4 regions of the Mesorhizobium sp. M0018 genome follow, and region 3 is predicted to be linked to each of the others. Evidence: predicted binding sites of a transcription regulator. Region 3 holds the regulator's gene; each other region holds the start of a gene.
The links. The regulator LexA, encoded in region 3, represses DNA repair genes until DNA is damaged. The targets are predictions, from matches to a motif close to TGTTCNNNNTGTGTTCNG.
Positions count from the first base shown of each region.

Region 1: the regulator LexA is predicted to act here: its motif matches at 3,544-3,561, upstream of dinB (DNA polymerase IV).
Region 2: the regulator LexA is predicted to act here: its motif matches at 5,907-5,924, upstream of NKJ81_RS04965 (YifB family Mg chelatase-like AAA ATPase).
Region 4: the regulator LexA is predicted to act here: its motif matches at 2,818-2,835, upstream of NKJ81_RS23800 (ImuA family protein).

Region 1 is NZ_JAMYVL010000011.1:116,709-124,435, reverse strand. Features, by position in the region: gene NKJ81_RS17535 (sulfite oxidase) at 1-855, opposite strand, end outside; gene NKJ81_RS17530 (hypothetical protein) at 1,438-2,082, opposite strand; gene dinB (DNA polymerase IV) at 2,250-3,491, opposite strand; gene ybiA (riboflavin biosynthesis intermediates N-glycosidase) at 3,623-4,171, opposite strand; gene NKJ81_RS17515 (GNAT family N-acetyltransferase) at 4,270-4,728, opposite strand; gene NKJ81_RS17510 (hypothetical protein) at 4,802-5,170, opposite strand; gene NKJ81_RS17505 (hypothetical protein) at 5,348-5,647, shown strand; gene NKJ81_RS17500 (XRE family transcriptional regulator) at 5,879-6,574, opposite strand; gene NKJ81_RS17495 (hypothetical protein) at 6,813-7,073, shown strand; gene NKJ81_RS17490 (high mobility group family protein) at 7,127-7,727, shown strand, end outside.
Region 2 is NZ_JAMYVL010000003.1:91,849-99,575, reverse strand. Features, by position in the region: gene NKJ81_RS04995 (2-dehydro-3-deoxygalactonokinase) at 1-473, opposite strand, end outside; gene NKJ81_RS04990 (SDR family NAD(P)-dependent oxidoreductase) at 473-1,240, opposite strand; gene NKJ81_RS04985 (GtrA family protein) at 1,373-3,175, opposite strand; gene NKJ81_RS04980 (glycosyltransferase) at 3,305-4,312, shown strand; gene NKJ81_RS04975 (GtrA family protein) at 4,321-4,695, shown strand; gene gshB (glutathione synthase) at 4,913-5,854, shown strand; gene NKJ81_RS04965 (YifB family Mg chelatase-like AAA ATPase) at 6,017-7,546, shown strand.
Region 3 is NZ_JAMYVL010000007.1:75,959-83,685, forward strand. Features, by position in the region: gene NKJ81_RS11895 (molybdopterin molybdotransferase MoeA) at 1-746, shown strand, start outside; gene NKJ81_RS11900 (hormone-sensitive lipase) at 754-1,584, opposite strand; gene kynU (kynureninase) at 1,680-2,927, opposite strand; gene lexA (transcriptional repressor LexA) at 3,375-4,109, shown strand; gene NKJ81_RS11915 (ComEC/Rec2 family competence protein) at 4,103-6,568, opposite strand; gene gltX (glutamate--tRNA ligase) at 6,665-7,727, shown strand, end outside.
Region 4 is NZ_JAMYVL010000019.1:84,991-92,717, reverse strand. Features, by position in the region: gene NKJ81_RS23830 (DUF4153 domain-containing protein) at 1-89, opposite strand, end outside; gene NKJ81_RS23825 (HpcH/HpaI aldolase/citrate lyase family protein) at 368-1,249, shown strand; gene NKJ81_RS23820 (DUF1737 domain-containing protein) at 1,278-1,484, shown strand; gene NKJ81_RS23815 (hypothetical protein) at 1,496-1,921, opposite strand; gene NKJ81_RS23810 (metallopeptidase family protein) at 1,929-2,351, opposite strand; gene NKJ81_RS23805 (hypothetical protein) at 2,466-2,717, shown strand; gene NKJ81_RS23800 (ImuA family protein) at 2,859-3,941, shown strand; gene NKJ81_RS23795 (DUF6504 family protein) at 3,874-5,352, shown strand; gene NKJ81_RS23790 (error-prone DNA polymerase) at 5,349-7,727, shown strand, end outside.

The DNA of each region.
Region 1 (7,727 bases), on a different contig from region 3:
CCGGGTAACCTTCGCAGGCGCGGACTTTATCAGCGCTCGGCCGACTGACGTCTCGGCCCATACGGTCTCGCCGTTGTGGTCTTCCTCCCGGATGGTGACATAGTCACGGGCCATCAGAAGGCTCATGAACCGCGTATCGCGAACCTCGATGCGCTTTAGCCACTTGACGTTGGCGATCCCGTACCAGCCTGGAGCAATGAGCCGTACCGGGAAGCCATTGGGCGCCGGCAAGGCGGCCCCGTTCATTTCATAGCAGAGGAGATTGTCGGGGTTCATCGCGTCGGCGAGCGACATGCTGCGAGCGAAGTTCTGCTGCATCTTGACGTCGCGTATCGGGATCTCGCCCGTGTCGGTACCGAAAAAGACGACCTCGATGCCCTTCTCCAGAACGCCGGCTTCCTCAAGGATCGGGGCGAGCGGCGTCCCTGCCCAGCGAGCATTGCCGATGCCGCCGGTGAAAAAGGGAAACCCGTGGTTGCCCGAGCATTCCACCGTGAAAACGACCTCCTGCCGCGGTCGCGCCCTGATGTCGGCGAGCGTTAACTCGAGGGGCTTCTTGACCAGGCCTCCGATCTCCATCGACCATGTCTTCTCGTCGATCGTTGGTCGGTTGAAATGCGAGATGCTGAAGAACTTGTCGTTTGGCGTTATCCAGCTATCCAAGTCCTCCCAGACAAGCTGCTTCTGGATACCCACCGGATCGGGATTTTCGGTCGGCTGATCCAGCCATCGAATAACTTCCTCGTTCGGCCGTGTTGGAAAAGCGTAAGCCCGGCGCGAGGTATAGAGAGCAGCAATTGCGGCAAGAGCCGCGCTTCCTTGAACAAGAAGTTCTCTGCGCTGAAAATCAGGCATGTTGTTTACCTCCCAGTTGATCCGGAACGGGCTGCAACGTGCCTTAGGCCGTAGCCTGATCACGGATAGGCGACACAATGTGAGGTCTGCCCACCCGGAAGTATCCGGGTAGGTCAGATAATCACCGACGCAAGTCAAGCATGTGAAGCGTTGCACGAAACGCCAGCTCGCGTTTCGCACGCTAAGAGTGCGCCTTTGAGAAGGAACTGTCCACAACTTGGACGGGACATGATGATGATTGCAGCATTCCATACCGATTTCCGGTCCCGCCAAAATCGTTGCTGCTCGGATCGCTGCCGAACGCCCGCTTCTGGGTCATTTCCGGACTTTCGCAGGTTTCTCGTCGAACCGGTGTTTCCTGCCGGCCCATGGGTTGGCCGTGCGGCCGGCACCGCCCTGGTCGCTTGGGGCGGCGCAACGCTTTTGGTCTGACGACCAGGGCCGCCTCGAATGTCGCATTTGCAGGAGGAGGGCGGGCCCGGGCGGCACATCAGAACCGAGGTGGCCAGCAAGCAGGCCGCCCGGCTCGGGCGCGGCAGAATCAATCACACGTGAACCATTCGCCAACCGAGCGGGGACGCCCTAGTTGGTGGTGACTTGCGTCACCGCCACGCCGGTTATCCTGCCGTTCCCGGCTGTGTAGGTGAGCGTCTGCGTGACCGTGGTGTCCTTCTGGTCGGGAGACGAAGGAGGATAAGAGGCGGCGAAGCCGAAATGGCCGTAACGATCGGGCTTGGCGGCGCCAAATTTCGCGGCCACGTCGCTCAGCGGCGCTCCGACGCCGGGCGTATCGAGTTCAATTGCTGTCAGGCTGGCAGGCGCGCCGGCGCATCCTTCCGGCACCTTGCCTTCCGGGTTCGGCTGCAGGGCGACGGACAGGACACCGTGGTCGGAACCGCCCATCTCGCCGGATACGAACCAGAAGATCGACGGCGATCCGCCGGCGTCGGGGCCGGCATAGCAAAGCCAGTGGCGTGAATCTCCGGCGTCACCTTCATCGTGCATCGCTCCGCCGAAGGCTTTTTCGACATCGGCAAGCGTGGTTTCCTCAAGCTTTATCTCCAGCGGCCCGGCCTTGACCTGCTTGAACAGCGGGCTGGCCAGCGGCGAGTTGATATCGCCCAGGGATGGAATCGCCCGGTCCGGGTTGAGCGGCTTGGCCAGCGTCGTTGCATTGGTCACCAGTCCGGCAACGATGAGTGCGAAATATCCGGCGTTCTGTCCCATGCCGATCTCCTGTCGTTCGAAGTGAGGGCGGAAGGATTTGCGAGCGGGTGCTACCCTGTCTGGTTGATACCCAAACCGGTGCACGACGAACTGGTCCAAGATAAATTCACAACGGCGCAGCCTTCAACGTCATTCCGGCGACTTGGCAACCAAAGTGTAATCGAGGCTCACAGTTCCTTCTCGGCCAGCTCGCGAAACGCGTCGGGAACCGACCGCTGTAGCCCGAGCGCGACCGAGGCGTAGCCCACCGCCTCCCAGCCGAAGCGGTCGCGGATCTTGTCGACGGCGCGGTCCGCGGTCCAGCGCGCCGCGCCCTTGCTGGTGCCGGGGCGGCGGCGGTCGTCGTCGAGCCCGAGCGGCAGTTCCAGTTGCAGGCCGGCATGCTGCTCCAGATGCGAGACGGCGATCGCCAGCAGCGAGATTGTCTTTTCGTGCGGATGGTCGATGAGCACCTTGCGCACCAGCGCCTCGGCGATCTCGGCCAGCATGGCGGTTGCCGATATCGGCTGGTCGACCGTGATCGAGCGCGTCACCGAGCGCAAATCGGCAAAGCGGACGCGAACCGTCACTGTACGGCCGGGCCGGGATTTCGCCCGCAATCTTGTGGCGACCCTGTCGGCCAGATGCAGCAAAGCGGGCACGAAGACTTCCTCGTCGGCCGGTTTTCGGCCAAGCGCCGACTGCGCACCCGCCGAGCGCGCCCGGCGCTGCGTCTCGAGCTTGCGCGGATCGCGGTTCCACGCCAGCGCGTTGAGTTTCTCTCCCGCCGCCGGCCCGAGCAGGCGCTCAAGCGCCCCACCATTGGTCTTCGCCAGCTCGCCGATGGTGTTGACGCCGATGCCGGCCAGCCGCTGCCTGGTGACCGGGCCGACGCCCCACATCAGCTCGACCGACAGGTGGTGCAGGAACTCCAGCTCGTGGCGCGGATCGACCACCACCAGCCCGTCCGGTTTTGCGACCTGTGAGGCGATCTTGGCCAGATGCTTGGTGCGGGCTACGCCGACCGAGATCGGCAGGCCGAGCTCGGCCCGCACGCGGCGGCGGATCTTGCCGGCGATCTCGGCCGGCGAGCCGAACAAATGGGTGCAGCCGGCGACGTCGGCAAAGGCCTCGTCGATCGAAATCCGCTCGACCACCGGCGTGAAATCGCCGAGCACCTTGATTGCCGCATCGCCCAGCCGCTGATAGTCCTTGAAATGGCCGCCGACGAAGACGAGTTGCGGGCAGAGTTCCCGCGCCCGCCGTCCCGGCATACCGCCGCGCACGCCGAACGCCTTGGCTTCATAGGATGCGGCAAGCACCACCCCGCCGCCGACGGCAATCGGCTTGCCGCGCAAGGCCGGGTCGAGCAACTGTTCGACCGAGGCATAGAAGGCATCCAGATCCGCGTGGAGGATGTTGGCTTCCATCCGGCCCGTTCGCCCGCGGCGGTTCGAACGCCGCATTGTCTCGAGTTGCGGTGAGAACATAAAGAGAACATTGTGGGTGGATTGTCAAGCAGCGCGGAGGCTGCCGCAGATGACGAGCGCACGGCAAATGTTCAGCCGCGCAGCCGATCGCGGGCCTGCATCAGCGCGAATCCCAACAGGTTCTCGCCGCGCCACAGCAGCGGGTTCACCGCCCTCTCGTCATCCGCCGCAGGGCCGATACCCCACACCCGGTCGACAGGGCTCGCCTCGACCAGCACCCGGTCATGCGTCGACAACAGATATTCGCGCAGCGCCGCGTTCTGACGGAACTTCTGAAAGCTCCCTTCAGTGACGATGCGATATTTGTCTGCATCCCATTTGGTGCCATCGAAGCCGCTCACCTGGCGGCCAAGCTGCTTTGCCTGCTTGGGGCTCGCCGCCCTGAGGATTTGTGTTGCCGTCGGAACATCACCGAACAGTCGTGCCTTCTCGGCCATCATCCAGTGTTCGGCAGTCGGATAGCTCAGGCCATCGACGGTAAAAGGCGCATGCCACCACTGGCTGAAGCACGACGTGCTTATTCGGCCGTCCTTAGACGGCTGATGGCCCCAGAAGAACAGGAACTTCTGCCGGGGCTTTGCGCGAAAGGTTTTCTCAAGCCAGGTTCGGTCGTAAATCATGGGCGGATGGAGCAGGGCGAAAGGCCGGCTTGTCAATGCTCCATTCAGAGTGGGTAGCGAAGATGAGCGGTCGGCGCTGAATGCGATGAAATGCTGATCTACAGCGCCATCTTGTAGCCGAGATGACTGGCGGTGAAGCCGAGGCGCTCGTAAAAAGCGTGCGCCTCCCGTCGACCTTTGTCCGTGGTGAGCTGGACGAAGCTGCAATTGCGCGAACGGCATGTTTCAATCGCCCATTCGATCATCAGCTTGCCGACGCCGCGCGAGCGCCATTGCCGGGCGACGCGAACGCCTTCGATCTGGCCGCGCCAGGCGCCTTTTCTCGAAATGCCTGGAAGGAAGCTGAGCTGCAGCGTTCCGACCACTTGCCCGGCGTTGACCGCGACGGCCAGCAACTGGTTGGGATCGGTATCGATTGCGCTGAAGGCATCGAGATAGGATGGCGCAAGCGGCGTGGACGGGTCTTCCCGGTCTGCGCCGAGCACATCGTCGGCAAGCATTGCAACGATCGCCGGCAGGTCGGGCGCCTGCGCGCGACGGAATTCGATCTCGCTCATCGCGCGGAGACATACGGCGCGGTGTCGGCGATCGCAACATCCGTTTTGACTTGCAAGGGAGGCCCGCGCGCCTTCAGGTGGCCTCGAGCGCCCAGAGGCGGTGGCCGTAGCGGCGGAAGAAGCGGGCGAAGAGGCGCTGCTGCCTGGCGCGGGTGAGGTCGGCGGCGCGCCTTTCCTGTCGCCAGTGCGGCATGTTGCGGAACATCGACAGGAAGCGGGCGGCATCCTCGAGTGCCTCCTCGGCTGACTGCGCCGGGCGGATCGCCGCCAGGAACAGAGCGCGGCTCGGCTTCATCCGGTCAATCGCCGCCTTGCGCTGGCGATGACCCTGGCGTGCCTTGCGGATGCCGTCCTGGCGGATGGCCGCGAAAGCGGCAAGCATGGCCGGGCTGTCGCCGCTATAGCCGCAAGCATGGGCGAACTGGGCTGGGTCCATCGTCATTCCCTTGCTGCCGGCCGGCCGCGGTTCTGTTGCTCGCGCCGATTCCAGTCCGCACCACGTATAAGCATAACTCAAATAATTGAACAAGTGAAACTTTCACGTTGATGTAAGCGGAACCGACTCGACTCCGCTCCAAAATCCGATAATGTTGCGAACAAAGCAGGAACAATGATGGGGATGACCATGGCATTGGCAGGCAAGGAAGCGACGATCGCCGATGTTGTCTCGATTGCCGTCGAATGCATCGACTGCGGCCGCAACAGGTGGTGGAAGCCGGCCGAGCTCAAGCGGCATGGGGTGATGCCGGAGACACCGCTGGCCGCACTTTCGGGGCGCCTGATCTGCAAGGCCTGCCGGGCCGACGGCCTGCCGGGCGCCGCCGTCTCGATCCAGGCCGCCTTCATCGACGACCGGCAGCGGACCCGCGCCGAGGCGCGCCTGCTCAATGGTCGAGAGCTGCAGTCGAGGCGGGCTTGAGGGGGACGGGGACGGTGTTCTTCCTTCTCCCCTTGTGGGAGAAGGTGGCCGAGCGAAGCTCGGTCGCATGAGGGGTGTTGGACGGATCGCGGAGTTGAAGACGTAGGGATTTAGACTAGAATCATCCGAATATTTTTAAACGCCGCATTTCTTCCAACACCCCTCATCCGGCTCGACGCTGCGCGCCGATCCACCTTCTCCCCAAGGGGAGAAGGGCGCGCCGGCGCCTCCTCAATACCCCAGCAGTTCCTTGAGCGGGATGACGCGGAAGACGTTCTTGATGGCGTAGCGGTTGAAGGACAGCGTCTTGGGCGGGTTGTACTGTTCGACGATCAGCTCGGCGGCGGTGCGCTTGACCAGCTTCTTGATGAAGGCCTTGCCGTTTTGCTCGTTCTCCTCGGGCAGGGTCTCGATCACCACATGGTCGCCGGGCAACGCTTCGCGGCCGCCGCAATAGATCATCTCGCCGGGCTCGTAGCGCGGCACCATCGAATCGCTCAGCACGTGCAGCGCAAACACATTGCGCAGATGCCGGATCCCCGGCGGCCGCTGGACATAGCCGGCCGGCTGGCCGTTGAAGGTGAAGTCGCCATCGTCGCCGCCGACGGCGGTACCGAGAAGCTGGATGTCCATCGGCCCGGCGGGCAGGGGGCCGGGATCGGTGACGATCTCGGCATCGGCGACCGGTCCGGCATCTTCGAGGAAAACGACCTCGCCCTTGCCGAGCGCCACCGGGTCGACGCGCAGGAAAGCGGCGGTCTTCAAAAGGTTCTCGGTCTTGGGCAGGTTGCGCCCGGTCTCCCAATTGCCGACGGCAGCGACGTCGGTGTCGTTGTGCTCGGCAATGTGACGCATCACCAGGCCGCGCTGCTTGCGCGCCCGGCGGATCGCCGCTCCGACCTTGATCGACAGTGCAGTTTTCGCCATGGCTCCATCTGAGGCATAAGATTCGGTTTCGTCTATGCAAGAATCGCTTGCATTATGATTTGAGTTATGCTCTTATGTAGGCATGCACAAGTCGCTTCGCCAGCTTTCGGTCCTTGAATCCGCCGTTCAGCGCGCCGGCAGCGCTCGCCTGGAGGCGGTAGCGCAACCGATCGCCGGGGCCATGCATGTGCCAACCCTTTCCCCTTCGTCGCGGCTGTCCTCCTCCCCGGCCGGGACGATGCCCGAGGCTCGCGCCTCGGATCCGGCAGCGCAAGCGGCCGGAACGGCCGGAGCCGTTCCCCTCACGGCTCCGGCCACGAATTGCCTGCCGGCCGGCAATGCGGAAGCCGCGGTTTCCTGCATCCGCACCGAAGACGGCATGGTCATCGCCTTCGACAAGCGGACGGGCAAGGCAGTGTCCGGCGCGACAAGGCAGGGCGGCCGAGATGAAGCGCGATCGCAGCAGACCACGCGAAGGCTGACCGGCTTTCGAGCCTGAGGCCGGCAAAGCCGGCGCCGCACACAGCCATTTTTGCAGGGAATGAAAACATCATGGCCGCCCGCTATTCCGCCTCGGAACTGGAACAAATCGAGAACTGGCTGACGAGCGGACTGTCGGCCGCGAAGATCGCCACCCGGTTGACCGCGCTGCGCGGCCGCCCGGCCTCGCGTGCAGCCATCATCGGCATCGTCCACCGCACCGCCCGTTTGCGCACCATCGGCCTTGCCAGATCGAAGGGCTGGTGTGGCGGACGCTCTGGCGGCCGGCTCGGAAATTCGGCGCCTGAGCCATCCAGCACTGCTGATCAAGCGGAGTCGGCTCCGAAGGCCGAGCCACGCTGCCGCCCGGCAAGGCTGTCGGCCAGGCTGGCGCCGCCGGCCTGGCAGCCGGGTCCGGCTCGGATCACCGGGACCGATGGCGCACCGCTCGAAATGCCGGCGCCGCGCCCGATCGCCGCCGGCGGCCGCCAGCCGCATTTCGCCGCCATGCGCTTCATCGATTGCCTGTTCGAGCGCTGCCGCGCGCCGCTCGACACGACGCCGCAGGAGGATGGGGAAAACGACGCCCCCGGCAGCCGGCCAGGTTTGGACATGCTGTGCTGCGGAATGCGCACGAACCCATCGAAAAGCTACTGCGCCTATCACGCGGCGC
Region 2 (7,727 bases), on a different contig from region 3:
TCGACCAGCACCCATTTCGAATGGGTGCCAGGCATGCAGACGAGATGGCGTCCCTTTGCCGGCAAACCGGCGCCGGCAAGCTGCGTCTCCTCGCCGCGCATGACATCCGGGGCGTCGGCCAGACGCTGGGCAAGGCCGGGCACGATGCGGATGTCGCGGCGCTGGCCGGGAATGCGGGCAGCGCCGGCGAGAATAGCGCCGATCGGCGCCGGCACGCTGACATAGGGTGCCTCCAGCCAGCCCTGGCGCGAACCGGCCATGCCGCAAATGATGACCGGCAGCGCCTCGGCTGCGCCCAAGGCAGCCAGATGCCCTTCGAGAATGGACGAAAATCCTTTAGCCTGGGCGGTGATCAGCCCGTCATCGCCGCGCCGCTCGGCGAGAACCTTGCCGGCGCCGTCGAGCAGCCAGACCCTCATGCGGGTGGTGCCCCAGTCGACGGCCGCGACGGAAGCTGCCTTGCTCGATGAGATCACAGGAACCCCCCATCGACGATCAGCATCTGCGCGGTCAGCATGCGTGAGGCATCCGACGCCAGGAACAGCACAGTGCCGACAATGTCTTCCGGCTGCATCACCTCTTTGATGCACTGTTTGGCGACATGAGCGGCGAGCGCTTCTTCGGTGACCCAGAGCTTTCTCTGCCGCTCGGTGACCACCCAGCCGGGCGCGATCGCGTTGACACGGATGCCGTCGACGCCGAGCTTGCCGGCAAGACCCTTGGTGAGACCGACGATGCCGGCCTTGGCGGCGGTGTAGGCCGGCATATCGGGATGGTTGATGAGAAACGACGTCGAGGTGAAGTTGATGATCGAGCCGCCGCCGGCCCGCTTCATGCCCGGCGCCACCGCCTGTGCGCTGAAGAAATGCGGGCGCAGGTTGATGGCATGGTTGTTGTCCCAGAACTCCACCGTGACGTCTTCGACGGCATGACGGTCATCCTGCGCGGCATTGTTGACCAGCACGGTCACGTCGCCATGCGCCTCTGCAGCTTTGCCCGCCGATAGACGCAACGCCTCGATGTCGCGTATGTCGGTCTTGAGATAGAGCGGCCGCCGGCCCAGTTCCTTGTCTAACCGATCGGCCAGCGCCAGGCTCGCACGGTCGGCAATATCGATGAAGGCGACGTTTGCCCCCTGGCGGACAAAACCTTCGGTCAAGGCAGCACCAATGCCGGAGCCGCCGCCGGTGATCAGCACCGAAGCGCCTTCGAGGTCGGCAAAGCGTGCCGATGGCATCATGAAATTCTCTCCCGGTCCAATGATCTCGGTCGGCCGGCGCGCATCCTATCCAGCCGTGTCGGGCGGGCAAGGGCGAAAGAGTGGATTGTCAGGACTTATGTCCGACAAAAGGCCGCACGGGCCGCCGATCGATCAGCTGCCCAGCCGGACGCGGTACAATTCGACTGCGGCTCCGCTGGTCCCGGCAACCGGCTCAAGCCATTCCGGCACGCTGCCGCGCATCAGCCCGGCAAGAAAGCCTGCCGGCGCCTTGGCGGCGAGGAGCTTGGTTTCGGCGCTGCCGGGGCACAGCGCGACGAGGCCGACGTGATGATCCGCCACGACCGTCCTGGCATCGGCATCGGACCCAAGGAAGGCATCGAGCGCCAGCAGGTTGCCGGCGACATTGCGATGATAAGGCCCGGCGAAGACGCGATGTCCGGAATAGGCCAGGATAGGCGATCCGAGATTGGAAATTGCCAGCACGGTGGTGCCGGGCAGGCGGCCGAGTGCCGCAAAGGAGGCCATGCGCTGGCAAGCGACATCGGCGCCGTCGCCATTATCGGCGGCGGTATTGCTGTCCTCGAAGGCGACCGAGGTTGCCGCGGCAGCCCCAGTCCAGACGGCATTCACTGAAACCAGCCAGACGGCGGCCATGCGCAGCGCCACGCCGCGCGACGGGCTGACCTCTGCCCGTTGACGCCATTTGGCAATCCAGGCGGCAAGCGGGATGACGGCGAAGGCGATCGAGAATGTCGAACCGCGCACCTGCCAGGCACTGACGATGAAGGCCACGACAAGCAGCGCGCCGACAAGGCTGTCCTGCCGCCGCCAGCCGCCACGGCCAAGGCGAAGCGCCATCAGCACGAGCGCGATGAGCGGCGTGGCATAGCGCGCCACCACCCCGGCCGGATCTTCAGCGAGCAGCTTGAACAGCGATTGCGCCTCGTCGATGTGATCAAGCCATAGCTCCTTGAGGCGCGGATCGAGGTTGGCATAGGGCGCTGCCAGGCATTGTGGGAACAAAAAGACGATGACAGCGGCCAATACCAGGGCAAGCAGGCCAAGCGAGGCGAACCGCCATCGGCGCGTGCGGCCGGCCGGCTCGATCGACGCTATCGCCGCAAGGCCGGTTCCGGCAATCGACCCGACGACGAACTGCACGGTCGAGAAGGCGTCGCATTGCGCCTGACCCCAGGCCGACGGCGCAATGGTGGCGACAAAGACGAGAGCGGAGACGCCGGCAAAGCCGAGGCCGAAATCCCTGGCGATCAGCCTCTCGCCATTGGCGCCGAGGGCGAACAGCATGGCAACAGAGGCGCCGATGGTGGCCACATAAGGCGCGACCTCCATGCCGACGGCCAGCATCAATCCGGTGCACAGGCCGGAGAGCAATGCCGCCGGCCTGCGCGTTGGCGCTTCAAGCAACAGGCTCAGGCTGGCCATGCTCAGCATCAGCTGGACATTGTGGTGATCGAGCGCGCCAGGCGAAAAAATGCCGAGGAAATACAGTGCGGCAGCGCCGATCACGACAGCGGGCAGCACGGCGCTGTCACCGGCAAAGCTGCGCGCGGCGCGAGCCGTGAAAAATACGGTCAGGCAGAAGAGCAGCGCCGGCCACAGCACTTGCGCAACATTCTCGGCAAAGGCCGCGCTGCCGGTCAGGGCCGATACGGCGATGATGATGGCGGCGATCGGCGCATCGACCAGCCGCGACCAATGCATGACGAAACCGCCTTCCAGGCCCATCCTGTACTGGTGGAGATCGAACCACCTTTGGCCGGCCAGCATGTCGCGAACTTCGACGAGGCGCAGCAGATTGTCGTTGTCGCCGCCGGCATTGGTCAGTGCCGGGAAGCCGGCAAAGGCATTGACGGCAAGCGCCAGCGCCGTGGCGAGCAGCGCCAGCGCGATATCGGACCTCCAAATGGAGGCGCCATCGTCGGCTGTGCTCATATCGGGACCTTTGGAAGGAATACGGGGCGGTTTAAACCTAGCCTTAACAGCTTCAATAAATAGTAAAGCCGCCCGAGCGAGGCCGGCGTTTGAGCGGTCAGGGGCCTCACAGGGCATCCGGAGACGAAAATGCCACAAGAAGTGCGCCATGAGCCAAGCATCGCCGTGCTCCTGCCTTGCTACAATGAGGAGCTGACGATCGGAGAAGTGGTGCGGCGCTTTCGCGAAACGCTGCCTGCCGCAGCGATCTATGTCTACGACAACAATTCGCGCGACCTGACGGCGCTCCGAGCCCGCGCCGCCGGCGCCATCGTGGTGCGCGAGCCGCGCCAAGGCAAAGGCAATGTCGTGCGCCGCATGTTCGCCGACATCGAGGCCGACGTCTACCTGATGGCCGACGGCGACGGCACCTATGCGCCGGAGGACGCGCCGCAACTGATCAACACGCTGCTGACCGAGCGCTCCGACATGGTGGTGGGCACCAGGCGCGGTGTCGCCAACGACGCCGGCAGGACAGGCCACGCCTTCGGCAACCGCATCTTCAACAGCCTCTACAAACGTTTATTTGGCTCGGACTTTACCGATATCTTCTCGGGTTACCGCGCCTTCACCAGGCGCTTCGTCAAGAGTTTTCCCGCCGTTTCCGGCGGTTTCGAGATCGAGACCGAAATGTCGGTGCACGCCTCGCAGCTCAAATTGCCGGTCAGCGAGATCGGCCTCGACTATGGCCGCCGGCCGGAAGGCTCCTCGTCGAAGCTGTCGACCTTTCGCGACGGCGCGAAGATCCTGTGGATGTTCGCCATGCTGATGAAGGAGACGCAGCCACTGCGTTTCTTCGGCGCTTTTTCGGTGTTCTTCCTGGCATCAAGCCTGTTTCTGATGGCGCCGGTGCTGATCGAGTTCGCCGAAACCGGGCTTGTGCCGCGCATGCCGACGTGGGTGCTGTCGGTCGGGCTGCTGCTGCTGTCGATGCTGGCGGCGGTGACCGGGGTAATCCTCGATTCGGTGTCGCGCGGCCGGGCCGAGCAGAAGCGCATCTTCTATCTGTCGATGCCTTCCGGCCGCGTCGAACGCGAACGCGCAAGTGCGCTCGCGACTTTGAAGACCGGACCGCGCAAGACCCCGCGGGCGGCTTAGAGCCCTAAATGGGACGCCTCGCCCGCTTCATTGTCGCCGGCGGTATCGGCTTCGTCGCCGACGCGGCGGCGCTTTGGCTGGTGTTGGCGATAGCGCCGCTTGGCCCCTTCGCAGCCCGAATCATCTCGATCGGTTTTGCCTTGTCCGTCACCTGGCTGATCAATCGCCATCTGACCTTCTCGCCTTCCAGCCGCGGCGTCGCGCAAGAGGGCGCACGCTATGGCGGCGTCGGCATCGCCACCAGCCTCGTCAATTATCTCGTCTATTGCGCCATGCTGTTCGCGCTGCCGATGGTGCCGCCGCTCGTCGCCCTTGCGGTCGCCTCGCTGGTTGCCATGGCGCTGTCCTTCCTCGGCTATTCCAAGCTGGTCTTCGACCGCTGAACGCACATCGCATTGGGGTCTGCGCCAGAAGCGCAGCCTCATCATGACCTTGGCCGATTGGCAGAGGCCGCCGATTTCCTTATATCGCTCTCGTCGATGCATCGGCCCGAAAAATCGGAATCGATTTTCGGAAAGCGCGATGCATGGATTCAAAGTGTTGGAGCGTATGTGCGTCCGGGTGGACGCACGTTCGTTGCAACTGCGCCGGAGAGCACCCATGCCCCTGAAAGTCGCCGTCCAGATGGACCACATCTCTACCGTGTCGATTGCCGGCGACACGTCGTTTGCGCTGTCGCTGGAAGCGCAGCGGCGCGGGCACCAGCTGTTCCACTACACGCCCGACCGGCTGTCGCTGCGCGAAGGCAAGGTGTTTGCCCGTATCGAGGCGATGCAGGTCCGCGACGAGAAGGGCAACCATTATTCGCTGGGCGAGAAGGTGCGCACCGATCTTGCGGAGATGGACGTCATCCTTTTGCGGCAGGATCCGCCCTTCGACATGAACTACATCACCACCACGCATATCCTCGAGCGCATCCATCCGAAGACGCTGGTGGTCAACGACCCGGCCTGGGTGCGCAACAGCCCGGAAAAGATCTTCGTCACCGAATTTCCCGACCTGATGCCGGACACGCTGATCACCAAGGACCCGCTCGAGGTCGCCGCCTTTCGCAAGGAGTTCGGCGATATCATCGTCAAGCCGCTCTACGGCAATGGCGGCGCCGGCATCTTTCACCTGCACGAGGCCGACCGCAACCTCGCCTCGCTGCTCGAAATGTTCGGCCAGTTGTTCCGCGAACCCTACATCGTGCAGCGCTACCTCAAGGAGGTGCGGGGTGGCGACAAGCGCATCATCCTGATTGACGGCGAGCCTGTCGGCGCCATCAACCGCGTGCCGGCCGAGCATGATTCGCGCTCCAACATGCATGTCGGCGGCCGCGCCGAAAAGACCGAATTGACGGAACGCGAACGCGAGATCTGCGCCCGCATCGGCCCCGCGCTGAAAGAGCGCGGCTTCATCCTCGTCGGCATCGACGTCATCGGCGACTACATGACCGAGATCAACGTGACCTCACCGACCGGCATACGCGAAGTGCAGCGCTTCGGCGGCGCCGACATCGCCAGCCTGTTCTGGGATGCCGTGGAGGAGAAGCGCAACTAGCCTCGCTTCGCGAGCGGCCGCGTTGCAAACCATTGCCGCCGTTGCGCTCAGCTGTTCCCCAAATGTTCTTGCCTTCGCCGGAAATCTGTGGTTGTCTCCGGTGACGCCGTTCGCGGCATGATCGCAAAGGCTTGGGGCAAAGCCTGCATCCGGGGTGAAGACATGGTGGCGCGGGTTCGCACGGTTGCTTTCCAGGGCATCGAGGCCGTGCCGGTCGACGTGCAGGTGATGATCGCGCCGGGCAAGGTCAACATGCACATCGTCGGCCTTGCCGACAAGGCTGTAGCCGAAAGCCGCGAGCGGGTGCAGGCAGCACTTCATGCATCCGGCCTGTCGATGCCGTCGAAGAAGGTCACCGTCAATCTGGCGCCCGCCGACCTGCCCAAGGAGGGCAGCCATTACGATCTGCCGATCGCGCTCGGTTTGATGGCGGCGCTCGGCGCCATTCCGGGCGACATGCTGGCCGGCTATGTCGTGCTTGGCGAATTGTCGCTCGACGGCACCATTGCCGCGGTGGCGGGCGCGCTGCCGGCGGCGATCGGCGCCAATGCCGAAGGCAAGGGCTTGATCTGCCCGTTCGCCTGCGGGCCGGAAGCGGCCTGGGCCGGCAAGGACTTCGACATATTGGCGCCGCGCAGCCTGATCGCCATCGCCAATCATTTTCGCGGCACGCAGGTTCTGTCACGGCCGGAAGCCGGCATCCATGCCGCGGCGCGCGACCTGCCCGACCTTGCCGACATCAAGGGCCAGGAGACCGCCAAGCGGGCGCTGGAGGTGGCGGCCGCCGGCGGCCACAATCTTTTGATGGTCGGACCGCCGGGGTCGGGAAAGTCGATGCTGGCGCAGCGGCTGCCGTCGATCCTACCGCCGCTGGCGCCCAGGGAATTGCTCGAAGTCTCGATGATCGCCTCGGTGGCCGGCGAACTCGGCGAAGGAAAACTCACCGACCGGCGGCCGTTCCGCGCGCCGCATCATTCGGCCTCGATGGCGGCGATGGTCGGCGGCGGGTTGCGCGTGCGGCCGGGCGAGGCTTCGCTTGCCCATCACGGCGTGCTGTTCCTCGACGAATTTCCCGAATTCTCGCCGCAGGCGCTCGATGCACTGCGCCAGCCGCTCGAGACCGGCGACTGCATGATTGCGCGCGCCAATCATCGCGTCACCTATCCGGCGCGTATCCAGCTGGTCGCGGCGATGAACCCGTGCCGTTGCGGCATGGCCGGCGAGCCGGGCTATCGCTGCCTGCGCGGCGATCGCTGCCGCACCGACTACCAGGCGCGCATTTCCGGCCCGCTGCTCGATCGCATCGATCTCAGGATCGAGGTGCCGGCGGTCTCGGCCAGCGATCTGATCCGGCCGGACCGGGCCGAGAAAAGTGCCGCCGTCGCACTACGTGTTGCCCGCGCCCGTACGATCCAGCGCGAGCGCTTCGAGCGGCTCGGCGCGACCGCCACCACCAACGCCCATTGCTCGCCGTCAGTCATCGAGGAGATCGCCATGCCCGACGCCGCCGGCCTGTCGCTGCTGAGGGATGCCAGCGAAAAGCTCGGCTTTTCCGCACGAGCCTATCACCGCGTCTTGAAGGTGGCGCGGACCCTGGCCGATCTCGAGACCAGCGAGACGGTCGGCCGCATCCATCTGGCCGAAGCGATTTCCTACCGCATGAGCTCGGAACGGATGGCGCAGGCGGCGTGACGTTCCCCTCCCCCTTGAGGGGAGGGTGGCCGCGAAGCGGCCGGGTGGGGTCGCCGGTGAGACGCTCGGCCTGTCGCATTTCGAAACCGACCGAGGTGCGGAGCGTTGCGATGCTCCTCCTAAGGCGCACCGTCAGAATTGGGTTGGCGCACTGCATTGGCGACCCCACCCGGCCCTTCGG
Region 3 (7,727 bases):
ACCCGGCGGCCTTATCGCTGGCGGCATCGGCCAATCACCCCGAGGTGCGCGTGGTCAAACGGCCGCTGGTCGCCATCATCGCCACCGGCGACGAATTGCTGCCGCCGGGCAGCGATCTTGGCCCCGACCAGATCATCTCCTCCAACGCCTATGGTGTCGCCGCTGCCGCACAGTCGGTCGGTGCGCGCGCGCTCGACCTTGGCATCGCGCCGGACCGCAGGGAGGCGATCGCTGCGCTGGTTGAAAAGGCCGTGAAGGCTGGCGCGAACGTCATCGTCACGCTGGGCGGTGCCTCGGTCGGTGACCACGACTTCGTCCATGAGGTGCTGACCGGGCAAGGCATGACGCTCGATTTCTGGAAGATCGCCATGCGGCCGGGCAAGCCACTGATGTTCGGGCGGCTGGGAGACATTCGCTGCATCGGCCTGCCCGGCAATCCGGTGGCAAGCCTGGTCTGCACTCAGCTCTTCCTGAAGCCGCTGCTGGCGCGGCTCGGCGGCCGCGCCTTTCAGCAGGATATACGTCGGGCACGGCTCGGTGCCGCCATGCCGGCCAACGATCTCAGGCAAGATTATGTGCGGGCTGTTGTCATTGATGACGCCGGTACGCTCGTGGCGACGCCGTTCGGCATCCAGGACTCCTCGATGCTGAAAATGCTGGCCGATGCCGACGGGCTGATCGTTCGCGCGCCGTTCGCGCCTGCCGCGGCGGCGGGCTCCCCCTGCGACGTACTGATGCTACGCTGAACCTGCCTCACTCCGAAATCAAGGTCCGGGTCAGCGGATGGTCTGGATCGGCCAAACCGTCGATGATGTTGAAATGATGCCGGTCAGGCTCGACCACCGAGCTGGTCGCGGTACCCAGGCCGATCCAGATGTTGGCCAGCAACGCGCTCTGACGCAGGAATTCAGCGCGCTCGCCGCCGCCGGCCCAGCAGGTCAGGCGGGCCTTGTCCATCGGGCGCAGCAGCACCGGGCTTTCGGCCTGCGCCTCGGCCTCATCGATCGCCAGCGTCTCGTTCATGCCGGTGCGCATGATCGGGCGCAAATCGTGCACCCCCGAGATCGACACTACATGACGAACGCGCCGGACGACTTCGGGCGCCAGCGGCGTCGTCGCCGTAACCATCCGGCTAACAAGATGGCCGCCGGCCGAGTGCCCGGTCAGCATCAGCGGCCCTGCAACGATCGCCGCCGCCTTGCCGATCGCCGCGCCGACTTCCTTGACGATGCCGCCAATGCGTATCTGCGGACAGAGCGTGTAGGACGGCATCGCCACCGCATAGCCGCGATCAACAGGGCCAGCGGCAAGATGCGACCAGAAATTCTTGTCGAATTCCATCCAGTAGCCGCCATGAACGAACACCACGAGTCCCTTGGGCTTGATGGCCGGCAGGAAAAGATCGAGCCGGTTGCGTGGATTGTCGCCATAGGCCATGTCGAGCCGCGCCCTGCCCTCGGTCGAAAGCACGTCGCGGAAAACCCGCGCGGGCTCGATCCAGGCCGCCGGCCAGCGATCGCTGCCGGCTATGTTGGCGCTGTTGGCATAGGCGTTGTCCCAATCGGCAATGTGACGTTCGAACACCCTGCGCCCTCCCTGGCATATGGCCCTGCAGCGTAGCCGTAAGCATCGCGCGGCGCGTCGTCGCCAGCCTCACGATTCCAGCTCTCGCATCAATCTCAAGTGACAGCTGCTTTGATGGCGAAGCGCGCATCCTTCCACGCACCGGTGTGCAGGATGTCCTCAAGCACTTTGGCGGCCTGCCAGACATCGGCATAGCCGACATAGAGCGGGGTGAAGCCGAAGCGCATGGTCGATGGCGCGCGAAAATCGCCGATCACGCCACGTTCGATCAGCGCGCGCATGACCTGGTAGCCATGCTCATGCATGAATGAAATCTGGCTGCCGCGTTTTTCCCCATCGCGCGTGCTTTCGAGCGTGAGCCCGTAAGTGCCGCACTTTGCCTCGACAAGCTCGATGAACAGATCCGCCAGCGCGATGCTCTTCTTGCGCACCGCCGTCATGTCGACATCGTTCCAGATGTCGAGCGCGCCCTTCAGCGTGCGCATCGACAGGACCGGCTGTGTGCCGCACAGAAACCGGCGGATGCCGGTGCCGGCCGCATAGCCTGGCTCGAAGGCGAAGGGCCGTGCATGGCCCCACCAGCCGGTGAGCGGCTGCTGGATGTCGGAAAGATGCCGCTCAGCCGCATAGATGAAGGCAGGCGCGCCCGGGCCGCCATTCAGATATTTGTAGGTGCAGCCAACGGCAAAATCGGCGTTTGCCTTGTCGAGTTCGACTGGCATCGCGCCGGCGGTGTGGCAGAGATCCCAGACGATCATCGCCCCGGCTTCCTGAGCCCTGCGCGTCAGCGCCGGCATGTCGCGCAGTTCGCCCGACTTATAGTTGACGTGGTTGACCAGCACCACAGCGGTGCGTTCGTCGATCAGCTCTTCGATGGTCGGCGCGTCGACTCCCGAGAGGCGCAGCAGCGTATCTTTTCGCGTCGAAACCACACCCTCGGCCATGTAGAGGTCCGTCGGAAAACTATCGCCCTCGGCGACGATGACCTGCCGCTCCGGTCGCATGGCCATGGCGGCGTGCAGCAGCTTGTAGATATTGACCGATGTCGTGTCGCAGACCACTGTCTGGCCGGCCGCGGCCCCGATCAGGCGCCCGAGCTGGTCGCCAAGTTCAAGCGGCATGTTGAACCAGCCGGCCGTGTTCCATGCGCGGATGAGATCATGCGACCATTCTTCGGTCGCGGCCTTGTGCAGTTCATCGAAAGCGGCACGTGAAGCAGCTCCTAGCGAATTGCCGTCGAGATAGATCACTCCTTGCGGCAACACAAAGCGGTCGCGCATCGCGCGCAGCGGATCCGCGGCATCCATCGCCTTTATGGCCACGAGATCGGGAATTCCTGTCATGATTTGTCTGCTCCCCCAAGATCCAACGCAACGCCGGACACGCATCGACTGTTCTTCCATTACTTGGTTGCGCGCAGCAAGGCTCCACCGGCGAGAAGCAGCCTGACCAGGCGGTGGAAACCGGGACTTAACCCGAGGTTGGCGTTTTGAGTTCGTTTCGTTCACGGTGCATTGACCAAACCGCACAGTCGATACGGGTTCAATTCCGTGCCTTTTGCCGACCGACGGCCGATGCCAGTGCCGCCTTCTAGGAGGCCAGAAGGGCGCAAACGAAAGCAGAATCAAGGCGATGAGGCTCGCGGCGGTGAAAATGCGGTACGCCGGTAGGGGACGTCGTTTGTTTCCCGAGCCTTAACGCATTCATTAAACTTTAAACAGTTGCGGAACACAACTGGAACAGATAGTGTTTGTTCTGGGTTTGTTTTTCTGATTCTGTTGGGGGTCGCTATGCTGACACGCAAACAACACGAACTGCTTATGTTCATCCACGAAAGGTTGAAGGAAAGCGGTATCCCGCCTTCATTCGACGAGATGAAGGAAGCGCTCGACCTGGCTTCCAAATCCGGAATCCACCGGCTGATTACGGCGCTGGAGGAGCGCGGCTTCATTCGCCGTTTGCCCAACCGGGCCCGTGCGCTGGAGGTGCTACGCCTGCCTGACTCGATCGCCCCCGGCCTCAATGCGGCACGCAAGTTCTCGCCGAGTGTCATCCAGGGCAGTCTTGGGCAAGGCGCCCCTCGGCAAGGCAAGCCGACATCGTCGCGCGTGCCCGCAGCCGGAAATGACGACGATGTCGTCGCCGCCGTTTCGATCCCAGTGATGGGCCGCATCGCTGCCGGTGTGCCGATCGACGCCATCCAGCACCAGACGCATTCGATTTCGGTGCCGCCGGATATGATCATGGGCGGCGAGCATTATGCGCTTGAGGTCAAAGGCGATTCGATGATCGAGGCCGGCATTTTCGACGGCGACACGGTGATCATCCGCAATGCCGATACGGCGAGCCCCGGTGAGATCGTGGTGGCACTGGTCGACGAGGAGGAAGCGACGCTGAAGCGGTTCCGCCGCAAGGGCGCCTCGATCGCCCTGGAAGCCGCCAATCCGGCCTACGAGACGCGCATCTTCGGACCAGACAGGGTCAAGGTGCAGGGCAAGCTCGTCGGACTGATCCGCCGCTACTGAGCTCCGCCCTTGGCGCCGGCTTTGGGGTTGTCGGCCCGGCGGTATGGCGGCAGGCCCCGTGCCGCGCGTGAAAATTTCCGCTGCACGTGCCAGGGCCGGTATGATTTTTCGACGGCGAAGCGGATCTCGGCGCGTGTTGCCGCTTGTGGATCGAAATAGACGGCGGCACTTCCCGCGCGCGCTAGTTGCCGTTTGGTGACGACGAGGACCAGCCGGTCGTAGTAGCAGGGGTTATGGGCGGTGGCGTCGTCGATGACGATCAAGCTGGCAAAGGCGCAGGCTGGCCGCGCAGTATCGCGGTCCTTGGCTTGGGCGATGATCGCGCCGGATGGATGCCTGGCAAGGCAGAGGCCGTCCGTGCAAATGAACGGCATGCCCGGCGGTAGGTCGGCCGGATCGGCAATGTCGAATTGCGGGTCGTTCTTTCCAGGTGTTTCCGGCGCGACGATAGCCTCTGATGTGAGCGCGCGTTTCCAGTTGTCGATGGTGAACTCATTCGGGCGTGCCCGGTTGACCGCGAGTTCACCGCTGCCGATCGGCAGCGCGACCAGCCGTGCGTCCTCCGAGACCAATACGTCGGGTATGCGTGTCTGCGTTGTCGTCAGCAAGCCGGCGAGCGCAAAAGGAAGTGCCGCCAGCCGCAACCACGTCGTCGCCATGCTGGCAATGACGAGGGCGATCGTCACCAGAAGGACGGATCTCAGCGAAATCAGCCCGACCGCATCGATCGGCGAGCGCTCCGAGATCCACCCGGACAGGGCGATCATCGCCGTCAGCCCCTTGCCCATGACATAGAGAAAAGGGCCATCCGCACCGAACGGCATCGCCAGCGCGCTGAGAACGGCGAAGGGCATGACGACCAGTGACACGATGGGCATGATGGCCAGATTGGCGAACAGGCTGAGCGGCGCCACGCGCTGGAAATGCCATATGGCGAAAAGCGCCGTGGCGCTCCCTGCAATGATCGAGGTCATCGCCAGACCGCACATGCCCAGCAGGACCTTTCGAGTGGCAAAGCGTAGCGGCGACTGCCGCGGCGGCGGCGTGGTGGCCCTGCCGGCGCGGTAATCGGACCAGCCTGCATAGGCGCCGACAAGGGCCGCCGTCGCGGCGAAGGACATCTGGAAACTCGGACCGACCACCTCGTGCGGCGACACCAGGATGACCGCGATGGCCGAGATCGCCAGGTTGCGCATGGTGAGCGCGGCCCGGTCGAACAGCACGGCGATAAGCATCACCGCCAGCATGATGAAGCTGCGTTCGGCCGCCACGACAATGCCGGAAAAGACGAGGTAGGCCGCAATCGAAAAAAGCGCGGCGGCCGCGGCATATTTCTTGACCGGCCGTCGCGATGAGAAATCGGGAAACAGCGCGAAGGCACCCCGCAGCAGCGCCATGATGGTGCCGGCGACCAACGCCATATGCAGCCCCGAGATGGAGATGATGTGGTAGATGCCGGTGCGCCGCATCGCTTCGTTGATCTCCTCGGGAATGCCGGCGCGCACGCCGACGATCAGCGCAGCAGCAATCTCGCCCTCGGCACCGCCGATGCGGCTGCGGATATGGTCGGCGATGGATTCACGCGCGTCTTCGATCGCGGAAGAAAGCTGCGCGGCAAGCGGCATGCTGTCCGACGACACGATTTTCGGATTGCCGAGAAAAAAGCCGCTGCCGCCGATACCGGCGAAATAGCTGTCGAAGGAGAAATCATAGCTGTCGGGCCGCACCGGGCCGGTCGGCGGCAGCAGCCGCACATAGCCGGTGATCTCGGAACCGGCGGTCAGCTCAGCCGGTATCTTCATCGCCGAAACGCGGACCCGTTCCGGCATGTAGCGCAGTGTCGGCCTGGCGGTTGAGATCACATCGATTGTCAGCCTGATGCGGCCGCTCGCCATGGGCTCGTACGATACGACGCGACCCGTCAGCCGCGTCGAGATTTCGGAGCCGAGCATATGCGTTCCGACACGCCATGTTTCGAACTTGGCGGCAAGTACGCCAAGCGCGCAGAGCAGCGCCACCATGAAGCACAGGCGCGTCCTGGGCCATGACCGCGAGACGACGGCACAAAGGGTCGCGAGGAGCGCGATTGCGATCGGCTGTGGAAAGGCCGGCTCCACCGACAGCCCGAAATAAACGACCACCCCGCATGCGAGGAACACCGGCACCAGCAGGAAGGCGATGCCGCGGTCGAGTTCCAGACCGGCCGCTGTGGTTACGCTGTTGCGGATACGGGACGGTGACGGGAGGCGGAAACGCCTGCGCAGGCGTACGATAGGCTCGCCCGCGGGCACGAGAACCGTTGCTGGGTCGCTGGCCGGCAGCGACGGAGCATCGAAGCGCGGAGCAGGTAGCAATGCCGGTGCCGGCAGGACAGGCGGGGGAGCGGCAAACAGCAAGCGTTCGCTGACGTCGCTGCCAACGTCCTCGCCCTCGCCCGCACCACGGCCTCGCACAGCCATCGGGTCTGCCCCTTGCGCCCTCGACCTCCTATGCTACATGAACGCGCAACGCGCGAAAGTCCGCAAACCCACTTCCTTCGCCCGCCTGAGAGTTCCATGCCCGATAAGGTCGTCACCCGTTTTGCCCCCTCGCCCACCGGCTATCTGCACATTGGCGGCGCGCGCACGGCGCTGTTCAACTGGCTGTACGCCAAGCACACGGGCGGCACGATGCTGCTGCGTATAGAGGATACCGACCGTGAGCGGTCGACGGATGCGGCGACGGCAGCCATTCTCGACGGGCTTTCCTGGCTCGGACTCACCTGGGACGGCGCGCCTGTCTCGCAGTTCGAGCGCGCGCCGCGCCATCGCGAGGTGGCCGAGGAGCTGGTGCGCGTGGGCAAGGCCTATTACTGCTACGCGACGCCGGCGGAGCTGGAGGCGATGCGCGAGGCAGCGCGAGCCAAGGGGCTTCCGCCCCGCTATGATGGGCGCTGGCGCGACCGCGACCCGTCGGAGGCGCCGCCCGGCGCCAAGGGGGCGATCCGCATCAAGGCGCCGACAGACGGCGAGACGGTGGTGCATGACCGCGTCCAGGGCGACGTGCGCTTTCCCAACAAGGATCTCGACGATTTCATTATTCTGCGCTCGGACGGCAATCCCACCTACATGCATGCCGTCGTCGTCGACGATCACGACATGGGCATCACCCACATCATCCGCGGCGACGATCATTTGACCAACGCCGCACGCCAGACCGTAATCTATCACGCCATGGGCTGGGAGGTGCCGTCGATGTCGCATATCCCGTTGATCCACGGTGCCGACGGCGCCAAGCTGTCGAAGCGGCACGGTGCGCTTGGCGTCGAAGCCTATCGCGCCATGGGCTACCTGCCGGAGGCGCTGCTCAACTATCTGGCGAGGCTTGGCTGGAGCCACGGCGACGATGAGATCATGTCGATCGCCGACATGATTACATGGTTCGACATTGGCGACGTCAACAAGGGCGCCGCCCGTTTCGACTTCGCCAAGCTCGAGGCGCTTAACGGCGTGCATATGCGCCGGATGAACGACGCGGCGCTGCTCGACATCTTCATCGCCACTCTGCCCTATCTAGAAGGCGGCCCGGCAATCGCCGCTCGCCTCGACGACAGACGCAGGGCGCAACTGCTTGCCGCGT
Region 4 (7,727 bases), on a different contig from region 3:
TAGAAGAAAAAATCGGCCAGCGCGACGAGCAGGACGGCAACGCCGAAGCGGTTGCAATAGCTCGGCGCCGCCGGGAGGAATACTATCATGATCGGGCTTTCTCGGCGGCTTTGATGCGGCCGGTGGGCGGGGATTTCCGGACGAAAGGAAGGAGGTTTACCGAAGTCCGGGGCGGATCGACGAGCCACCAGCTTTCGCGGCGAAGCCGGTACGGCAGGGACCAGCGGGAGTTCGTTTGCTCTTGCATGCCGCGCTTGTCGCATCCGGTCGGGTGGCAAGCGGGGCGGAGACGAGGAGATTTTCCGAAATTGCGTGCAGTTTTTATGCACGGCTTGCCTCGGCCGGCTGCAGACGGCATAGATCGGAGATGACCACCGAAAGCTACCGCCCGCGCCGCTCGGTGCTTTACGTCCCGGCTTCGAACGACAAGGCGCTGGCCAAGATCCAATCGCTGGCCTGCGATACCGTCGTCATCGATCTCGAGGACGCCGTCGCCCCGGCCGACAAGCCTTCCGCGCGCGAAAAACTGGCGGCGATTTTCGCCGGCCGTTCCAACCGGCGCTGCGAGATGGTGGTGCGCATCAATGCGCTGTCGAGCGAATGGGGCGGCGCCGACCTGCTGGCCGCGGCAAAATGCACGCCCGACGCCATCCTGCTGCCCAAGGTCGACACGCCGCGCGACATTCTCGAGGCCGGCGACGTGCTCGACGACAATTTTATCGCCGACGAAGTCAAGCTATGGGCGATGATCGAGACGCCTAAGGCGCTGCTCAACATTGGGCCGATTGCCGAGCTCGGCCGCGATCCGGCCTCTCGACTGGCTTGTTTCGCTGCCGGAACGAATGACCTGGTCAAGGACACCGGAATTCTCGCCACGCCCGATCGGCGTTATCTCGTTCCATGGCTGATGCAAATGGTGCTCGCGGCGCGTGCCGGCGGCCTCGACCTGCTCGATGGCGTCTTCAATGATTTTCGCGATATGGACGGGTTTGCGCGCGAGTGCACGGAAGCGGCCGCCATGGGTTTTGACGGCAAGTCGCTGATCCATCCGGCTCAGATCGAAGCCGCGAACCGCGCCTTTGCACCGTCGCCCGAAGCAATAGCCGAGGCGCGCGCGGTCAAGGATGCCTTCGCGCTCGCCGAAAATACCGGTAGGGCGGTAGTTGCGCTGAACGGCAAGATGGTCGAGCGGCTGCATCTGGCGCAGGCCGAAAAACTGCTGGCGAAGGCCGCCGCTGTTCGCGCATGACTAACGTAACCGACGACAGGATTGAAGAATGAAACTCTACCGCTTTCTGTCCGGCCCGGACGATGCCAGCTTCTGCCACAAGGTGACGGCGGCGTTGAACAAGGGCTGGCACCTGTTCGGCTCGCCGACCTATGCCTATGACAAGGAGGCCAAGACCATGCGCTGCGGCCAGGCGGTGGTGAAGGATATCGAGGGCCAGGAATACGGCCCCGACACCAAGCTCAGCGATTGGTAGGGTGCTACCAGCTACGGCAGCCTTTCCCAGACGGCTCTGATTTCGTTGAGCCGCGCGTCTGCGAGCCCGTCGACGTCATCGCAGCTGAAATAGAGTATCGATAGCGCTGCAAGCAGGCCGGGATAACCGGAGACGTAACCCATCTTCGTAAGTATCTCGGGAACCGGCAGTCGCTTGCGTTCGACCAAGGAGATCGCGCATTCTGCAGTCAGAGATGCCACCGGGTGGTCGACTTCGGATAGCCAAAAGTCGACCAGAGCTAGGAGAATGGCGGGCTCGACGGCAGCACTTGCGGGCAGATGGCAAAGCTCGCTAAGTGCTAAGAACGCGGCATTCGGCGAAATCCTCACTGCGGATTCGATCAGTTCCCGGCTCAGTGAAATGTCGTGATACGGCCAATTGCAATCGATCAGATCGGCAAATTCTGCTTCTGTCATCTGAGTGCTATTCAGCCGCTTCCTCGATCCGCTCCATATCGTCGTCCGACAGGCCGAAATGGTGGCCGATCTCGTGGATCAGCACATGGGTGACGATGTCGCCCAGCGTTTCCTCGTTCTCGGCCCAATAGTCGAGGATGGCGCGGCGATAGAGCGTGATGCGGTTCGGCCCCTCGCCGGTCTGCGGGTTCCAGCGCTCGGCGATGCCGCGCCCCTCGAACAGGCCGAGCAGGTCGAAGGGCGTTTCCAGCGACAGGTCGTCCATGATCTCGTCGGTCGGGAATTCGGCGATCTGGATGACGATCTCGCCGGTCAGCTTGCGAAACTCCTCCGGCAGATGGGCATAGGCCTCCAGCGCCAGGAGCTCGATTTCCTCCATCGACGGCGAAAGCTGGTCGTGCCAGATGCGGGTTTGGTAGATGCGAGCCATGCGTTATCCCTTTGATCCCGGCATATAGGCTTTCGGGTCGGACTCGGCAAATGACGCCGCAGATTCAAGGGCGCAATCTGTCATCCGCTCTGGTCTAGGGATGGCCTTTGCGGGATGATGGACGTCGCCTCCATCGTTCTGTCAGAGTCGAGTGTTCAAATGCCATTCAGCAACCAATTCGTCAGAAGCGCAGCAATTTGTGGAGGGTTTGGCGCACTGCTTCTTTTGGTGCTGGTGGTCTTGACCAGTTATCTCGGCAGGAATTCCGAGTTGGTCAGCCTGCTTCGGATGCTTGTCGGCGCCATCATAGGCGTCATGATCGTCTGGCTGGTTTTAGGGATGGCCCGGAAGCGGCCGGGTCGATAACTCACGGGAAGTTCCTGTTTCGTGAACGGCCCGCTAAAATCGGGCAGGAATAAATTCCCCATGACTCCGCTTGACTCTTCATCCTCCCTCTGGAATCTATAAGAACATAACAGGAACAATTGTGAGTGGAAGCTGACCGTCATGGCGACAAGCGCCGTGGCGCGGGAGACTGTTTTTGCCCTGCGCCGCCAGATCGCGAAGATCGAAGGGACCTTGCCCGAGCGCCTGGAGGCGCCGGCCAGTTCGTCGTTTGACGCGGATGTCCCTCGTCAGAGTCTGACACCCTCTCGGCATCCGACACCCGCTCGGAATCTGACCATTGTCCGGCGCGGCCTCGCCGTGGCGCCGCCCGATGCGTTTTTGCGCACCGGCGCCGAGCGCCTCGATGCTGCGCTGAGCGGCGGCCTGCCGAAGGCGGCGGTGAGCGAGTTTCATGGCGCCGCGACCCGCGATGCCGGGGCCGTTGCCGGTTTTGCCTTGTCGCTCGTCAGCCTGATCCTCAGCCAGGGGCCGCGATTGCCGGTGCTGTGGATCGGCACATCCGAGGTTTTCCGCGAGGCCGGCTTTCCCTATGCCAGGGGGCTTCACGCCTTCTTCGGCATCGAGCCGGAGCAATTGCTGTTTTCCGAGGCGCCAGGGCTGCTCGATGCGCTGTGGATCGCCGAGGAGGCTGCCCGGATGACGGCGCTGGCCGCCGTCATCCTCGAAATCCGCGGCAGCCCGCAGCGGCTTGACCTCACCGCGACGCGGCGGCTGCACGCCCGCGCGCAGAGTGCGGGCCGGCCGCTGTTCCTGCTGCGCCAGGCCGGCGAGCCCGAACCGACGGCAGCGCCCGTCCGCCTCATCCTGTCGGCGGCACCGGCGGCAACGCGTAAGACGCTTGCCGGGCCGCTCGCCGGCTCGATCGGCCGACCCGCCTTCACCGTCGCCATCGGCAAGAGCCGCACGGCCTTGCCCGGAAAATTCACACTGGAGTGGAACCCCGATGAACGCATATTCGAAGAAAGACGGGGCGAGCAAGGAAGGTCTCAGGAATGGACCCCAGAACGGCCAAAGAATCCTATCCCTGTGGTTTCCGCATCTCGCCGCCGAGAGGATCCTGCGGCCGCGTCTGGGGCGGTCCTGGCGTTCCCGGCCGTCGGATCACCTGCCGCTGGTGATCAGTCACCGCGACCGGAACGCCCAGCGCATCGCCGCCCTCGACGAGCGGGCCGAGGCGCTTAATCTGAAGCGCGGCATGGGCATAGCCGACGCACGCGCCATGCATCCCTCGATCGACATCGTGGAGGCCGATCCGGAGGCCGACCGGCGCCTGCTCGAAGGCCTCGCCGACTGGTGCGACCGCTATACCCCGCTGGTGGCGCTTGACGGGACCGACGGCCTCTATCTCGACGTCACCGGCTGCACCCATCTTTTCGGCGGCGAACGCTCGATGCTGGACGATATCCTGTCGCGTTTTTTCCATCAGGGCTTCGATGTCCGCGCCGGGCTTGCCGCCACGCCTGGTACTGCCTGGGCGGCGGCGCGGTTTGCTGGCGACCGCATCGTGCCCGATGGTGAGGAGGAAGCGCTTCTCGCGCCCTTGCCGCTGGCGGCGCTGCGCATCGACCCGGAGGTACGCGCCAGCCTCGAAAGCGTCGGCCTGCGCACGGCGGGCGCCGTCATGGCGGCACCGCGCGCGCCGCTGGCCCGCCGCTTCGGCGCATCGCTGCTCTTGCGCCTCGACCAGGCGCTTGGCCGCCTCGAGGAGGCCGTGTCGCCGCGCCTGCCGGTGGCACCGCTTTCGGTCGAGCGTCACCTTGCCGAGCCGATCATGCTGACCGAGGACATCGAGCGGCTGACCGGCATGCTGGCGACCACCTTGAAGAGCGACCTCGAGCGTCGCGGCGAAGGCGCAAGGCGGCTGGCGCTGCTGCTTTTCCGCGTCGATGGCGGCGTCAGCCGCATCGCCGTCGGCACCTCGCGGCCTCTGCGCGAGCCGCGGCTGATCCAGAAATTGTTCCACGAAAGGCTTGCCGCGCTCAAACAGGATATCGACGCCGGCTATGGCTTCGATCTCGTGCGCCTTTCGGTGCTGACCGCCGCCGCCTTCGACATGCAGCAGGCCGACCTTGCCGGCGAGACGAGCGACGACGGTGCCGATATCGCGCTTTTTGCCGACCGCATTCGCGCCCGGCTCGGCGAAGGCGCGGTCTTGAAGCCGGTCGCCGTCGAGAGCCATTTGCCGGAGCGCGCCGTCGCCACCCTTCCCTTCACGGAGGCGCCGCAGAGAAGCTCGCCGCCGAAGCAGCCGGACAAGGCGAAGGACGCTCCCACGACCGTCTTCCAGCCGGAACGGCCGATCCGGCTTTTCCGTTCGCCCGAGCCGATCGAGGTGCCGGCCACCGAAATGCCGGAAGGCCCGCCTTTGAACTTCCGCTGGCGGCGCGCGCTCTACCGGGTCGCGCGCGCCGAAGGGCCGGAGCGCATCGCGCCGGAATGGTGGCGAGGGGCGGCGGGACGAGAAGATGCCCCGACCCGGGATTATTTCCGCATCGAGGATGCCGACGGCCGCCGTTACTGGCTCTATCGCCAGGGCCTTTACGGCGCCTCGCAGCCCTCGCCGCGCTGGTTCATGCATGGGATCTTCGCATGAATGCGCTGACGGCCAACCCCTATGCCGAATTCGGCATCCAGTCGAACTTCTCGTTTCTGCGCGGTGCCTCGAAACCGGAGGAGTTGGTGGTCGCGGCAAAATTCCTGGGGTTTTCGGCGATCGGTCTCGCCGACCGCAACACGGTGGCGGGCGTGGTGCGCGCCTGGCAGCAGGCCAAGGTGGAGGGTGTTTCCTATCATCCCGGCTGCCGCCTGGTTTTTTGCGACGGCACGCCGGACATCCTCGCCTACCCGCAGGACCGCAAGGGCTGGGGGCATCTCTGCCGCATGCTGACACAGGCCAATCTGCGTGACGAGAACGAAAAAGGGGCGACGCTCCTCAAACAGAGCGATCTTCTCGAATGGGGCGATCTCCTGTCGCTCGCCATACTGCCGGATGTGTCGGCGGACGCGGAAACCAGCCTCGCACTCCTTAGCCGGCTCAAGGATCGTTTCGGTGAAAACCTGCGGCTTGCGGTTTCGCCGGATTACCGCGGCAACGACCGCTTCCGTATCGAGCAGGCGGCAGCGATGGCGGATCTGGCCGGCATCCCGTTGATGGCGACCAACGATGTTCTCTACCATACGTCGGAACGGCGCCCGCTGCAGGACGTGCTGACGGCGATCCGCCTCAATGTGCCCGTCGCTGAGGTGGGGCTGGAGCTGGCGGCCAATGCCGAGCGTCACTTAAAGCCGCCGCTGGAGATGGCACGGCTTTTCCGCAGGCATCCGCAAGCGCTGGCGGAAACGCTGCGTTTTGCCGGCGAGCTGACCTTCTCGCTCAGTGACCTGCAATACAACTATCCCGACGAGCCGACGGAATCGGGTCTTGGGCCTCAGGCCGAACTGGAAAGGCTGGCCAAGGAGGGAGCCGCCATCCGCTACCCCTCGGGCGTGCCCGCTTTTGTGACGCAGCGCATCGAGGAGGAGCTCGCTCTGATCGAGCGCCTGAACTACGCGCGCTATTTCCTGACTGTCCACGACATCGTCAAATTCGCCCGCAGCCAGAACATTCTCTGCCAGGGGCGCGGCTCTGCCGCCAACTCGATCGTCTGCTTCTGCATTGGCATCACCGAAGTCGGCCCGGACAAGATCGAAACGCTTTTCGAGCGCTTCATTTCCGAGGAAAGAAACGAGCCGCCCGACATCGACGTCGATTTCGAGCATGAAAAGCGAGAGGAGGTCATCCAGTACATCTATTCCAAATACAGCACCAAGCGCACCGCGCTGGCCGCCGCCGTCGTCAGCTACCGGGGCCGCTCGGCGATGCGCGAAGTGGCCAAGGCGATGGGCCTGTCGGACGACGTCCGGGGCGCGCTGTCCAGTTCGATCTGGGGCTGGTCGACCTCGGAGCTCGGCGAAAAGGAGACAAAGGCCGGCGGCCTCGATCGGACCGATCCATCGACAAGGCATGTGATCGAATGCGCCAACGAGATCATGGGCTTTCCCCGTCATTTGTCGCAGCATGTCGGCGGTTTCGTCATCACCCGGGACCGGCTCGACGAGATCGTGCCCATCGTCAAGACGGCGATGGACGAGCGCAAGATGGTCGAGTGGGACAAGGACGATCTCGACGCGGTGAAAATCCTTAAAGTGGACGTGCTGGCGCTCGGCATGCTGACCTGCCTGCAGCGCGCCTTCACCCTGCTCCAGGATCATTATCCGCAGGCGCGGGACGAGTACGGCCTGCCCTATGTGCTGGCCACTCTGCCTGCCGAGGACAAGCATGTCTACGACATGATCTGCCGTGCCGACACGATCGGCGTCTTCCAGATCGAATCGCGCGCGCAGATGTCGATGCTGCCGCGGCTGCGGCCGAAAAGCTTTTACGACCTCGTCATCGAGGTGGCGATCGTGCGGCCCGGCCCGATCCAGGGCGACATGGTCCACCCTTATCTGCGCCGCCGGCAAGGCAAGGAAAAACCCGAATATCCCAAGCCGGAACTGGAAAAAATACTCGGCAGGACGCTGGGTGTGCCGCTGTTCCAGGAGCAGGCGATGAAGATCGCCATCGTTGCTGGCGGCTTCAGGCCGGGCGAGGCCGATGAACTGCGCCGCGCCATGGCGACATTCAAGCGCACCGGCACGATCGGCAATTACCGCAAGAGAATGGTCGACGGCATGGTCGCCAAGGGCTACGAAAAAGACTTCGCCGAGCGCTGCTTCAAGCAGATCGAGGGTTTTGGCGAATACGGCTTTCCCGAGAGCCACGCCGCCTCCTTCGCCCTGCTGGTCTATGCCTCCTGCTGGTTCAAGACCTTCTATCCCGACGTGTTCTGCGCCGCGATCCTGAATTCCCAGCCGATGGGGTTTTACCAGCCGGCCCAGCTTGTCCGCGACGCGCATGACCACGGCGTCGAGATCCGCGAGGTCGAC